One region of the Lysinibacillus sp. NPDC048646 genome, then DNA from elsewhere that is predicted to be linked to it. Evidence: riboswitches for the same ligand, from Rfam matches in the RefSeq annotation. Region 1 holds a riboswitch; each other region holds the start of a gene.
The links. A riboswitch is a leader RNA that binds a small molecule or an ion and turns the genes downstream of it on or off. The one in region 1 is predicted to bind S-adenosylmethionine.
Positions count from the first base shown of each region.

Region 2: it holds a riboswitch for S-adenosylmethionine, as region 1 does, so the genes downstream of both, ACQKII_RS18715 (bifunctional homocysteine S-methyltransferase/methylenetetrahydrofolate reductase) here and metA (homoserine O-acetyltransferase MetA) in region 1, are expected to answer to the same signal.
Region 3: it holds a riboswitch for S-adenosylmethionine, as region 1 does, so the genes downstream of both, ACQKII_RS06745 (O-acetylhomoserine aminocarboxypropyltransferase/cysteine synthase family protein) here and metA (homoserine O-acetyltransferase MetA) in region 1, are expected to answer to the same signal.
Region 4: it holds a riboswitch for S-adenosylmethionine, as region 1 does, so the genes downstream of both, metK (methionine adenosyltransferase) here and metA (homoserine O-acetyltransferase MetA) in region 1, are expected to answer to the same signal.

Region 1 covers NZ_JBNNLZ010000025.1:35,441-39,090, reverse strand. The annotation lists gene ACQKII_RS20250 (GerAB/ArcD/ProY family transporter) at 1-164, shown strand, start outside; gene metA (homoserine O-acetyltransferase MetA) at 348-1,286, opposite strand; SAM riboswitch class I at 1,388-1,497, opposite strand; gene ACQKII_RS20240 (nucleotide excision repair endonuclease) at 2,008-2,382, shown strand; gene ACQKII_RS20235 (DUF3021 domain-containing protein) at 2,756-3,193, opposite strand; gene ACQKII_RS20230 (LytTR family DNA-binding domain-containing protein) at 3,198-3,638, opposite strand.
Region 2 covers NZ_JBNNLZ010000021.1:34,615-38,264, reverse strand. The annotation lists gene ACQKII_RS18730 (protoglobin domain-containing protein) at 1-327, shown strand, start outside; gene ACQKII_RS18725 (hypothetical protein) at 611-820, opposite strand; gene hemG (protoporphyrinogen oxidase) at 997-2,385, shown strand; SAM riboswitch class I at 2,510-2,611, shown strand; gene ACQKII_RS18715 (bifunctional homocysteine S-methyltransferase/methylenetetrahydrofolate reductase) at 2,709-3,650, shown strand, end outside.
Region 3 covers NZ_JBNNLZ010000004.1:39,989-43,638, reverse strand. The annotation lists gene ACQKII_RS06750 (hypothetical protein) at 274-660, opposite strand; gene ACQKII_RS06745 (O-acetylhomoserine aminocarboxypropyltransferase/cysteine synthase family protein) at 1,163-2,464, opposite strand; SAM riboswitch class I at 2,583-2,696, opposite strand; gene ACQKII_RS06740 (glycerol-3-phosphate acyltransferase) at 2,854-3,486, shown strand.
Region 4 covers NZ_JBNNLZ010000009.1:127,278-130,927, forward strand. The annotation lists gene ACQKII_RS12180 (gamma carbonic anhydrase family protein) at 1-111, shown strand, start outside; gene metK (methionine adenosyltransferase) at 215-1,411, opposite strand; SAM riboswitch class I at 1,742-1,860, opposite strand; gene pckA (phosphoenolpyruvate carboxykinase (ATP)) at 2,063-3,649, shown strand.

The sequences.
Region 1 (3,650 bases):
ATCCAAATATCGTTCACTCTAATAATTACAATAAGGAAATCTGGCCACTTTTTTCAGCAGTGTTCGCAATACTCTTACCAATACTCTTACTTTTTGTCGCTAAATTAAGAAAAATTAAAGGTCAAGAAACTGAAAGTCAATCGAAAAGTGAAAATTTATCATAAATTGCCTCCACAATTGTGTACAGCTCTAATTCCCTGTTACAACATGCATGTTTCTGCTGTCATTGTAGTATTTGTTTATGCATTATAAAGGGCTAACAGAATAGCAATATGAAAAGCCCAATTCCTCAGTATTACAATTGAGAAATTAGGCTATTTTTTAGTATTCCGTTGCGTTTACTAACATCAAATATGAAATTCGATATGGTCTTCTGCAAAATCCCATTCATACGGTGTTTCTTGGTATACACAGTAGTTTAGCCAGTTTGAGAATAACAAATGCGTGTGCGCTCGCCATGTATTCATCGGTTCATTTGATGGGTTATCATTTGGAAAATAATTAACAGGTACTGCAATATCTAATCCTTTAGCTACGTCACGACTATATTCGTCTGCTAGAGTTGTGGCATCATATTCAAGATGTCCTGTAATCATAATATTTTTATTATCTTTTGATTGGACTATAAAGACGCCCGCTTCTTCTGAATACGATAGTAAGCGTAAATCTGGATGATTGCGCACTTCTTCAATTGATACGGAAGTATAACGTGAATGTGGCGCTGTAAATAAATCGCTAAATCCACGTACTAAGTCCACCGTTAAATCAGTAATCACATGCGAATATACACCCGAGCATTTTTCGGGTAATTCAAATTTACCGATACCGTAATGGTGATAGAGTGCAGCCTGGGCACCCCAACAGATGTGCATCACAGATGTCACGTTTTTCTTAGACCAATCCATTATTTCTGATATTTCTTGCCAATAATTCACATCTTCAAATGCCATTTTTTCAACAGGTGCTCCTGTAATAATCATGCCATCAAAACGACGGTGACGCACTTCTTGAAAGTTTGAATAGAATAACTGTAAATGTGATTTACTGACATTCTTTGACTCGTGGGTTGCGGTATTCAAAAACGTAATATTAACTTGCAAAGGTGTATTACCTAGTAAACGAAGTAATTGTAGCTCTGTTTTTTCTTTTTCTGGCATCAAATTAAAAATTAAAATGTTTAACGGACGAATTTGTTGTGTTTTTGCTCGGTCCTCTTCCATAACGAAGATTTTTTCCTCACGTAAATGTTCTCCAGCTGGTAAGTTTTTCGGAATATTAATTGGCATGTTACATTCCCCATTTCGTTTATTTTTTTCTCTTTATGTAAAAATCAAAAAATCCCCCTCATTCCATAAGAGAAAGAATGAGAAGGATTTTATCACGTCCACTCTTATCTCTCAAAGGAAAAATCCTTTGCTGGAAGTAGCACCTTTCTAACTAAGTTAGAGGTTGCTGAAGCGTCATAGGGCCAAATCCCTCAGCTTCTCTTGATAAGATTATTTAATTAAAGAGAATTGTATCATGAACAATTAAGAATTTCAATAATACATAGAATATTTCGTTTATAGGCATCTCTATCTTGTGAAAAATGTTCATTATTACAATTATTAGTGTATTATTACACTAAACAAGGTACTAGGTACTTTCTCTGCTGTTTTGATGCTTTTTTTCTTTAGCATGGCTCACGCTGATAGCGATTATTTGCACAATATATGCTTAAGATATTGTCCATATGTTTTAAGAACCGCAGTTTCTATGCTCGCTTTCAATACGGTAAGCAAAATTGACTATAGTAGCATTTTGGCTATACTTGTCATTTGCTTTATAGCGCCAGCTGCTTAATGTTTTCCCAGATACGTTAAATTTTTTGTGATTCTGCTCATACTATCATTACTCTATTGAGCAACACTCATTTTAGCTTTTTGGCATATGTGATAATTGATAATAGCTACCACGTATGAATTATGTTAAGATATACCTTATGTAACAGAGAGGAACGTGAATATTTTGATTAAAATTGAACTACCAAAACCAGATTTAGTAATTCGTCAGCGCGAACAAGTGTTAAAACCAGGTGATGTGGAAATCACGCCTTACCACGGATTTATCGACTTCCATAAAATTACACGTGAAAATGGCGGCATTTTCTTTTTCTACAATGAGAAAAACGAACTTTTATACGTAGGGAAAGCACGTAAAATTCGTCAACGTATAAAAAAACACTTTGAAGACAATGTGTCTCCTATGAAAAAATACCGCGATGAAATTTTTAAAATTGAAGTGTACGAAATTGAAGATCCAATGGAACGTGAAATTTACGAAACATATGCCATTAACACTTTCCGTGCAAAATACAACCTTGATAAAGTGTTTTTTGAATAAAAAAATTAGAGGCTGGGACAAAAGAGAAAAAGTGTTAGATTGACTGCTGTCGATCTAACACTTTTTTGCTGTAAGCGTTGATGTCTGCTACGGCGGACGCTTTCCGGGGGCGTGGCCTGAGCCTGTAGTCTCAGGCGTCACGCTAATCCCCCCAGGAGTCGCCGCCTTCTCTACCATCAACTAGTGCTCTCTTCTAAATTTTCCTTCATTTTAGATAGCAAAAATTTAATAACTCCTTTGCTCCTCTTTCTTAAAATTTAAAGTTTTGTCCCAGCCTCCCTTTCTACTATTACAGAGGTCACAGGCTTTCTTTGTACGGGAGGATTATTTTGTTAATAAGCCTTATTAAATAATGAATTGCTTTCATGTAATACTATTGATTATTACTAATGTCTGTATGTTCAATGATTTTCTTCTTCATTTTTTTTACTTCCGCTTGACTATGTAAATAAAATAACAGCCAAACCAGTACAAAAAGTAATACACTAAATAGCAGCAATAGTATTGTTATTTTTATCGAAAATGTTGGAATCCATTTTAAAGAAAAGGCAACAACTATAAAAGTAGCTATAGCTATAAAAAAATGACAAGCACTTTGTTGTAAGAATGTTAAACGTTCTGTTCTATAGATGTATGAAGGAAGTATACAAGCAATACCCACAATAATTGATCCGAATACTTGTTGTGGGAAATTAGACATTACAGCTTGTAAAAACAAATCCCCGTTAATCCAATATCCAATAAGATTAACAGTAACAAAAACTGTACATCCCATACTTATACCGAACCCTAAACTCTTGAAAATGTTCATGTAACTATACCCCCAAACGCTCTTTAAATGTTTTTTTATAATTACGAGAAATCACTTCTTTTATGTCTAAAATAAGCTCAATTTCCATTGTTCCATTAAAGGAAGCTTCAATATTTCTGATTTTTCTAGGATTTATGATTGCAGATTTAGAAATCCGTATAAAATCATTACCTAGCTGCTGTTCTAACTCGTATAAAGGTTTATTCATAATAACACGATTACCATCGTCGCTATATAGTACTAATTCTTTTCCTTCCGTTCTAATTACAATTACAGAATTAGGTTCGATAATATGTACTTTATTGTTTGCAGTCCCTGTTAAAATTTGTTCTTCTTCTTGTTGTAAGAGTGAGATTGCTGCCTGTATCGTTGGCGTTAATTTGGATACGCAGATTGTTATGTAGGGTTCGTCGATTTGTGTATCAATTTTTATTTCTATCTTCATCTCTATCACCTC
Region 2 (3,650 bases), on a different contig from region 1:
CGGAAATTATCAGATCAAACGAAGGAATCTGTCACAGCGGTTGCGGGATTATTGCAGAAAACGAATGAGCGGACAGATAAACTCGTTCATTCACTTAGTAATATTCAGGAAGAAGTAGCGTCTGGTGAAGAAAACATGGTACAGACTGAAGGTCAATTCAATAAAATATTGGATGCTATGACAGAAGCAAAATGTCAAAATGACCTTATGGAAAAGGAAGTACAGGCTGTTGCAGAGATTTTAAGTGAGCTTGGACTTTCTTTTAACGAAGTAACAAATTCGGCCGACAAATTAGCGAACTTCGCCCAAAATATTAACTTAAACTAGAAATTTAACTGCTTTTGTCACAGAAGATGGAGCTAACTAAAAGATGAATGAGGCTGGGACAAAAGAGAAAAAGTGTTAGATTGACTGAGGTCGATCTAGCACTTTTTTGCTGTAAGCGTTGATGTCCGCTACGGCGGACGCTTTCCAGGGGCGTGGCCTGAGCCTGTAGTCTCAGGCGTCGCCACCTTCGCTACCATCAACTAGTGCTCTCTTCTAAATTTTCCTTCATTTTAGATAGCAAAAATTTAATAACGCCTTTGCTCCTCTTTCTTAAAATTTAAAGTTATGTCCCAGCCTCGTTTTTTTGGATATAAAGGTAAAAATCCTTTGACTGAAATGTAGCAACAGGTGCAATTTTATGAAACGTTAACTTCAGAAAGGCAGGAGTACGAAATCCTGTAGGGAAGATAAATGGAACGGTGGCTAAAATAATCTCAACCTGTGACAATTTATCTGGGCGGATACGTAACGTCAATGAAGCTGTCAGCAGCACACGGCTTGTCCCCCAGAAGTGTAGCAAAATTTATTATAGAGGAAGAACATTGTAATAGTTCAGCGTACTTTTTTGAAGGGCTCCATTTTTGCTAAATTTGTAAAGGGTTTAACGTAATTCTTAGCGAAAAAAGTTTATACTGAATGGAGAGAAATAAAGAAATAGGGGCGGTTAAGATGAAAACAGTGGTTGTATTAGGTAGCGGTATTACAGGATTGTGTACGATGCATTATTTACAACGCCAGGTGAAGCAAAAGGGCTTGGATGTAAAACTAGTGCTCATTGAAAAAAATGCATACTTAGGTGGCAAACTCCATTCTGCATATGAGCAAGGCTTCATCATGGAAACAGGAGCAGATTCCATCGTGGCTCGACATAAAGGAGTCATGGAGCTCGTGCAGGAGCTTGAGTTTGAAGAAGAACTTGTATTCAACGAAACCGGTATATCTTATATTTATACAAATAATGAATTACATGCCATTCCGGCAGACTCGACATTTGGTATTCCAATGAGTCTAGCCTCTCTTGAAGCTAGCACACTTGTATCAGCAGCAGGAAAGCAAGAAGCATTGAAAGATTTAACAATGCCAAATGAAGGTTTTACAAAAGAAAGCTCCATTGGCGAGTTTTTAACATACTATTTAGGCGAGGAACTTGTGAAAAATCAAATAGCACCAGTGCTAGCTGGGGTATACTCAGGGAATTTAAATCAGCTATCCATTGGCTCAACGTTACCGTACTTAATCGACTATAAAAATGACTATGGAAGTGTGATCAAAGGCTTTGATGCGAATCGCGAGCAATTTGTAAAAGCTACAAATAAAAAATTTATTTCATTTAAAAAAGGTTTGTCATCACTTATTGACCGACTTGAAGAAACGTTAACGGATGTAGAAATTGTCAAAGAGATAGCGACAACACAGGTGAAGAAAGAGGAGGGCCACTATGGTGTTACGTTAGCAAATGGTGTAACGATTGAAGCAGATCATGTCGTCTTAGCATTGCCTAACGAGGCTGTACAATATTTATTGCAAGACACGTCATTAAATAATTATTTTGAAAAATTTAATACCGCATCAGCGATTACGATTTATTTAGGCTTTGATGTACCGGATGCTGTCCTCCCAGCAGACGGAACGGGCTTTATTGTGTCACATAATTCGAATTTACAATGCAATGCGGCAACATGGACGAGCAGAAAATGGCAGCATACATCAGCAGACAGTAAATTACTTGTACGATTGTTTTATAAGAGCATTAACCCTGCCTATGAGGAATTATGTGCAATGACAGATGAAGAATTGGCTGTTGTAGCACTAGAGGATGTACGAAAAAGCTTAGGTATTGAGGAAAACCCAACTGTTGTGAATGTTACGAAATGGATTGATCAAATGCCAAAATATGATTTAGCTCATCAAGAAGCATTAAAAGGATTAACAGCTGAACTTGCAGAAAGATATCCTAATTTATCAATTGCAGGTTGTTCTTATTTCGGCGTAGGGATCGGTGCTTGTATTCAAAATGGTAAAAAAATCGGTGAAGAGCTAGCTGAAAAATTATCTTAAGTTTTAGGGAAAACTCAAAAAACATTTATTTCGTGTGAAAAATCCTTTGTTACGTGAAATAGTCTTGACTCTATCGTTTGTAAACGATATGATTCTTTTAATTATTTAAAAAATTCATACTACATTCTTATCAAGAGAAGCTGAGGGACTGGCCCTGCGACGCTTCAGCAACCAACTTCGTGTCAGGTGCTAAATCCAGAAGACCTTTTTGGTCCGAAGATGAGAAGGAAAAAACAATTACGATTCGTTAAAGCCTTCTTTTTTTGTGAAAGAAGGCTTTTTATATTTTTATTTTGAAAACAAGGGAAGCGAGGTTACGTTTTATGGGATTGCTTGAAAAGTTAAAAACACAAGTCTTAACAGCAGATGGTGCAATAGGCACTGTACTATATGGTTATGGTTTGGAGTACTGCCACGAAGAAATGAATGTACAACGACCAGAATTAATTGAAAAGATTCATCGTGAATATATTGCGGCTGGCGCTGATATTATCCAAACTAATACATATGGTGCCAATGCGATTAAATTAGCTCGATATGGGTTAGAAACACGTGTGCAGCAGTTCAATGAAGCAGCGATTACGATTGCCAAGCGTGCAGCAGCAGATGGTGGACAATTTGTACTTGGTACAATCGGAGGAATCCGTGGTATTCGTAAAAGTGATGCAACATTAGAAGAAATTTTAATGACTGTTGAAGAACAGGCAACAGTGTTACTTGCAGGTAATCCAGATGGCCTTTTACTAGAAACGTATTATGATTTTGAAGAGTTAACAGCATCATTATCCATGTTACGGACAAAAACAAATTTACCGATTATTGTACAAGTATCCATGCATGAGCCGGGGATACTGCAAAACGGGATGACATTAAATCATGCCTTACATGAGTTAGAGACACTTGGTGCGGATGTGGTTGGTGTTAACTGTCGATTAGGCCCCCATCATACAATTCAAGCATTCGAAGGGGTAGAGCTTCCTGATAAGGCATTTATGTCAGCATATCCGAATGCTTCTCTATTAGATGTGGAGGATGGACGTGTCGTATATGAGTCAGAAGCAGATTACTTTGGTCGAGCGGCAGTTGCTCTACGAAATCAAGGCGTACGTTTAATCGGTGGTTGTTGTGGGACGACACCCAAGCATATTGCTGCAGCTAAAAAATACTTAGAAGAGCTAGCACCTGTTGAAGAAAAATATGCAAAGCCAGAAAAGGTTGAAATCGTTCGTGAGGCAGAACCCGCAACGTATGAGCCGTTACATGAA
Region 3 (3,650 bases), on a different contig from region 1:
TGACGATTCCTTTATAAAAAAATTACGTCTTTCTTCTATTATATATATGTATGTAAAGGCGTATTATAGAATTGTTCTTTTGAAGATAGTAACAAAAATATTTTTCTTTACATACGAGACTGTATACAAATTAAAGTATCTCACAAAATTTCTTTTTCCTGTCTATCTACACAAATTATAGTTAAATCAAATTCACTTCTGTTTTAATGTGATTAACAAAAAAGCTCATTCCCTATAGCAGTAGAGAATGAGCTGATATTATATAAGGGAGATTTAGCTTGCTTTTGTTAATAATAGATAGCGGTAATGAGCTAAAGCTACTTGCACAAGAATCTCTTCCTCTTGTGTAAAGTTTGGTACAGAATATGTACGTTCAACTAATTGAAATGTACCATATTTCAAATAATACTCTGTTGCTGGTAGTGAAATATGACTTGTACCATATGCTTGATAGGTCTCAAAAACCTCTTTCACTGCATAGCTTTTCTCTTCAGTACTCACAATTTCCTTAAAAGCAGTATGCCCAAAAGTTTGATGCCATTTTTTTTCAACTATCGACAGTAAGCTTTGAATGGAGATATTGTTCACAAACTCATGACTTTCATTTAATTCGTAAATAAAATAAGACGCGACGTTATGTGCACTATAAACATTTCCCATTTCAAACACTCCTTTTTCGATTTTTTTTGGATGAGAGTAGCAGCTGGCTATGCGACTACTCTCTTATCTTGCTATATATTCAAAAGTGGGGGAGCACTTATGAAAACAATTTTATTTTTTCATTTTCCATCACTGCATCGACTACCTTTAAAATCAATAGGATGTGTGTTTCTTGCAGAGCCTATGACCTATACGCTCTAACAATGAACAACTATCGAATGAGATCAGATGTTATTGTAAATGAATTCACTGTCGTTCTTGGTTGGTAGCCTTCGAACCTTTAACTTAATCCCTAGTATACAACATGGCTTTAAGTATGTCAATAATGCTTATAAAATTACTAGGTATTATTTATTGAAAAATTCAGACAAACAACCGAATGGGGTTTTTACTTCATGTAGCAACGTTTCACGTATTGCCAAATGAGGCTTTTCAAATGAGAAAATACGTAAACATTACAACACGCAAGCATCTTTATCTGAACGATTATTTTTACTAAGGATTACGCTTCTACTTCTTGTTGAGCTGCAGTTACTTGTGCAATCGCTTGTTCTAAATCGGTGATGATGTCTTCTACTGCTTCTAAGCCAATAGATAAGCGAACGAGCGACTCGGTTACTCCAGTCTGTATTAATTCTTCAGCAGATAACTGCTGGTGTGTAGTAGATGCTGGATGAATAATTAATGATTTAGCATCCCCTACGTTTGCTACGTGTGAGAATAATTTCACACTGTCAATTAGTTTACGACCTGCTTCACGTCCACCTTTAATGCCAAATGTAAGCACAGAACCAAAGCCATTTTTCAAGTATTTTTTGGCTAACTCATGGGTAGCGAAATCCTCTAAACCATTGTAATTTACATATTCCACAGATGGGTGGTTACGTAAATATTCAGCCACAGCTAATGCATTTTCGTTGTGTTTAGGGATACGCAAATGAAGCGTTTCTAAACCTTGTAATAAGTTAAATGCTGCATCAGCACTTAAAGTTGGTCCGAAATCCCGCAATAATTGCACACGCAGTTTTGTGGCAAACGCTGCTGCTGCTGTATCGATACCGTAACGTATACCGTGGTAGGAAGCATCCGGCTCTGTAAAGCCAGGGAATCTTCCTTGTGTCCAGTCAAATTTCCCTGCATCTACAACAACACCACCTAAAGTCGTTCCGTGACCGCCGATCCATTTTGTTGCTGAGTGAACGACAATATCTGCACCAAAATCAATTGGAGTAGAGCCATATGGAGAAGCAAATGTACTATCGATAATTAGTGGTAAGCCATTTTCATGTGCGATGTTAGCTACTGTTTCTACATCTAGTACTTTTAAACTTGGATTGCCGTAACCTTCAGCAAATATGGCTTTTGTTTTTTCGTTAATGGCTGAACGGAAATTCTCTGGGTTCGTCTCATCTACAAAAATAGTTTTAATACCGTAGTTTGGTAATGTATTTGCTAGTAAGTTATATGTGCCTCCGTATAAAGAACTTGCTGCTACGATTTCATCGCCTGCACCCGCAAGATTTAAAATTGAAAATGCGATAGCCGCTGCACCTGATGAAAGTGCTACTGCTGCTGTCCCACCTTCTAATAAAGCAACGCGTTTTTCAAAAACGTCTACAGTTGGGTTGGTAATACGTGTATAAATATTGCCCGCTTCTTCTAGAGCGAAAAGACGTTGCGCATGAGCAGTGTCTTTAAATACGAAAGCTGTTGAACGGTATACTGGCACTGTACGAGAGCCTGTGACTGGATCGGGCTCTTGGCCTCCGTGTAATAGTAATGTCTCTGGTCTAAAATTAGTCATTATTGTTCCTCCTAAAATGGTTATTTTTTTACGATGGTACCGGAGATGAGGAGGATTTTCTGTAGAAAACAAAAACCCTCTTCAGTTAAGAAGAGGGTTGCGGTTGCAAGTTTTCCTCCCCTTATCTGCCAGATCCAAGTAAGAATCTGTAGGAATTAGCACCTTAGCAAGTAAGTTACTTGCTGGTTGCCGGGCATCATAGGGCCTATCCCTCCGCCGCTCTTGATAAGAGTATGTGATTCAATTTCCATCGTTGTTACACAGTATAAACATAGACTTTTTTTCTGTCAACACTAAAATTTCATTTTTTCTGAAACTTCTGTCTGCTCCTTTACGTAATATGAACGCATACAATACTTTAAAATATATTTATTGAGAGGAGTATTTTTATGGTAAAAGCCTTGATAATTTGTCTTATCGTTGGCTATCTAATTGGCTGTTTTCACGGCTCAAAAGTAGCGCAATTTTTATCGGGGGTAGATTTAAAAAAGGCTGGGCATGGCAATCCAGGTGCCTCAAATGCAACTCTTTCGCTCGGTTGGAAATACGGTATATTAGTGGCACTAATTGATATTGGTAAAGGCGTTGCCGCCATTATTGGTGTACATCTATATTTAGCTAATACTTCGCATTTAACGGACGTACAAATTTGGCTCTTAACGTATACAATTGCTGCTGGTGTAATTTTAGGGCATAATTTCCCCTTTCATATGGGCTTCAATGGAGGTAAAGGAACCGCTTCGATTATAGGAATTTTGCTTGCTGTCGATTGGAAAATCGGACTAGTTGCACTCATATTATTTGTCATTTTATCATTTGCCACTAACTATTTAATCGTCGGTGTCCTTGAATTTTATGTAGTATTTTGTACAGCTACTTACTTATGGATTCCAGGAATAGGTCCAACAATAATTGCACTTCTACTTTTTGGCATAGCACTTGTCTTACATATTGAAAATATTAAACGATTACTCCAAGGTACCGAACCTAAAGTAACTTCTGCTTTTAAGAAAAAGAAATAATATGATTTTGGATATTATTGTATTTTTTGTGACCATCCATTCTCTCGTTATAACTTAATATTGCTGTAAACAGAGATTTTTTTACATTCTTTTACTTTTTACAATAAATAGACAAAATTACTTTCTTAAAAAAACATTTTACTTACCGATGTTATAGGAAACTA
Region 4 (3,650 bases), on a different contig from region 1:
CGTCCAGCAAAAGTTGTACGTGAATTAAATGCTGAAGACAAAGAAGATATGGAACGTATCGTTCGCGAATACGCAGAAAAAGGGCAGTATTACAAATCCTTGCAAAAATGAATTCTAATGAAAAAGAAGGGGTCTAAGAAATATTCTTAGTCCCCTTTCCTTTTAAGAAAGTATACCTTTATGAAAACATATCTATGCTTTTTTGAAAAGCGACTTATAGACTAGCTTTCTCTTTTAATGCGTCAGCCTTGTCAGTATTTTCCCAAGGCACGTTTAAGTCTGTACGACCAAAGTGACCATAGGCTGCAGTTTGTTTATAGATAGGGCGACGTAAATCAAGCATTTTAATGATACCAGCTGGACGTAAATCGAATAGCTCACGAACCCATTCTACGATGTCGCTTTCTTTTACTTTGCCTGTCCCAAACGTGTCTACTGCGATGGATACAGGCTGTGCTACACCAATGGCATAGGCAAGCTGTACTTCAACACGTTCTGCTAAGCCGGCTGCAACAATGTTTTTTGCTACGTAACGTGCTGCATATGCTGCTGAACGATCCACTTTTGTAGCGTCCTTACCAGAAAATGCACCACCACCATGACGAGCATAACCACCGTATGTATCGACGATAATTTTACGACCAGTAAGACCTGCATCACCTTTTGGTCCACCGATTACGAAACGGCCTGTTGGGTTGATGAAATATTTCGTATTAGCATCTAGTAATTCACTCGGAACAACTGGTGCAATTACTGATTCTTTTAAATCTGCTTGAATTTGTTCAAGTGTTGCTTCTTCATCATGCTGAGTTGAAATAACAATTGTATCCACACGAACAGGAACATTATTTTCATCATATTCAATCGTCACTTGTGTTTTACCGTCCGGACGTAAATATGCTAATTCACCTGATTTACGTACTTCTGTTAAACGACGAGACAATTTATGCGCTAAACTTATTGGTAACGGCATAAGTTCAGGCGTTTCGTTACAAGCGTACCCGAACATTAGCCCTTGGTCACCTGCTCCAATGGCTTCGATATCTGCATCTGTCATAGTACCTTCACGTGCTTCTAATGCTTGGTCAACACCTAGCGCTATATCAGGTGACTGCTCACCAATCGCCACTAGTACAGCTAGGTTTTCAGCATCAAAACCATATTTCCCACGTGTATAGCCAATTTCAGCGACAGTATCGCGGACAATGCCTTTAATATCTACATAAGTAGAAGTAGTAATTTCCCCTGCTACTAATACTAAGCCTGTTGTTACAGTTGTTTCACACGCTACACGTGCATTTGGGTCTTCTGCTAAAATGGCATCTAAAATGGCATCCGAAATCTGATCACAAATTTTATCTGGATGTCCTTCTGTTACACTCTCTGATGTAAACAGTCGACGGTTTGTCATTTGGTTTCCCTCCTATTACTCTTACAAATAGTATTTGCGAAATTAATACGGTACTCATTACCCACATGTCAAGTTCGCCCCTAAAGGGTTGAACTCCAAGCCGTTGTTGCTGTCGTTTCACTTTCGCACAAAAAAACAGTTGTTGCTGTCGTTTCACTTTCGCACAAAAAAACAGTTGTTGCTTTTAACACGAGGATTTCGAAAGATCCGTCATTATAATAAGGAAAGAAGTGCATATACTTACCTTTACATTCATTTTTACAAATAAAAAAATCCTTTTCTCACGTGTACTATACATGAGGAAAGGAATAATGACTTCGTAACCTTTCACTCTTATCGTTCAAGGGTTTTCCCCTTGCATCAGGTTGGCACCAACGCATGTCGTGAAATAGTTCATGCAGGTTGCCGGGTTTCACAGGGCCTGACCCTCCACCAGCTCGGGATAAGAGTATCCGTTCAATTTCTCATCTTACGTAAAAGGTAGAACGTTGTCAATCGTTTTATGTCGTTTTCTTGAAAAGTAATAAAATCACAAAAATAATTTCTGAATTAGTATAGATTATTTAAGCAATTGTGTTATACTATTTTTGAAATTAAGAAAAACTCCCTCGAACACAAGGGAATACTATAAAAAAGGATGGTATTTAATCGATGAATTCAGTAGAAATTGCAAACGAACTGAAGGAATTATTAAGCGGCGGGAACATTAACGTTCAACTTTCAGTACCACAATTAGTTGAAAAAGCTACATCTCGTGGTGAAGCAATGTTAACAGTAGATGGCGCAGTGCGTGCAGAAACTGGTAAATACACTGGTCGTTCACCTAAAGATAAATATATGGTAGAAGAAGCAGATACAAAAGATAAAATTGACTGGGGAAAAGTAAACCGACCAATTTCGTCTGAAGTATTTGACAATTTATATGTAAAAGTTGTCAAGTATTTAAAAGAACGTGACGAATTATTCGTATTCAAAGGATTTGCTGGTGCTGACAAAGACTCACAACTTGGCATCCAAGTAATTAATGAATACGCATGGCACAATCTTTTCGGTCATCAATTATTTATCCGTCCAACAAAAGAAGAATTAGCTTCTCATGTTGCTGACTTCACAGTTATCTCAGCTCCTAACTTCAAAGCAGATCCTGCAGTCGATGGTACAGCTTCTGAAACTTTCATCATTGTATCTCTTGAAAAGAAAATCATCCTTATCGGTGGTACTGAGTATGCTGGTGAAATGAAAAAATCTATTTTCGGTATTATGAACTACTTATTACCAGAACAAGGTATCCTTTCAATGCACTGTTCAGCAAACGTTGGTGAAGCTGGCGATGTAGCATTATTCTTCGGCTTATCTGGCACTGGTAAAACAACATTATCAGCTGATGCTGACCGCAAATTAATCGGTGACGATGAACATGGTTGGTCTGATAACGGCGTATTCAACATCGAAGGCGGTTGCTATGCAAAAACAATCAACCTTTCTGCTGAAAATGAACCAGAAATCTACAATGCTATTCGCTTCGGTTCTGTTTTAGAAAACGTAGCAGTTGACCCAGAGACTCGCGTATGTAACTATGATGACGGTTCTTTAACAGAAAATACTCGTGTTGCTTATCCAATCCAATACATCGAAAATATTGTTGATCCGTCTGTTGCAGGTCATCCAAAAACAATCGTCTTCTTAACAGCTGATGCATTTGGTGTATTACCTCCAATCAGTAAATTAACAAAAGAACAAGCAATGTATCACTTCTTAAGCGGTTTCACTTCAAAACTTGCTGGTACAGAACGTGGTGTAACAGAGCCAGAACCAGTATTCTCTACATGTTTCGGTTCTCCATTCCTTCCACTTCCAGCAACTGTGTATGCTGAAATGCTAGGTCAAAAAATTGATGAGCACGGTGCACAAGTATTCCTAGTAAATACTGGTTGGACTGGAGGCGAATACGGCACTGGTAGTCGTATGAAGCTTTCTTACACGCGTACAATGGTACATGCTGCAATCGATGGGAAATTAAACAACATAGAAACAATTCAAGATGCTGTATTCGGTTTACACATCCCAACAGCTGTTGAAGGTGTACCAACAGAAGTGCTTAACCCACGCGATGCATGGGCTGATAAAGCTGCTTATGATAAAAAAGCTGCTGAACTTGCTGGTCTATTCAACGACAACTTCAAGAAATTTTCAAACGTATCTGAAGCCATCACAAAACTTGGTGGGCCATTAAAATAAG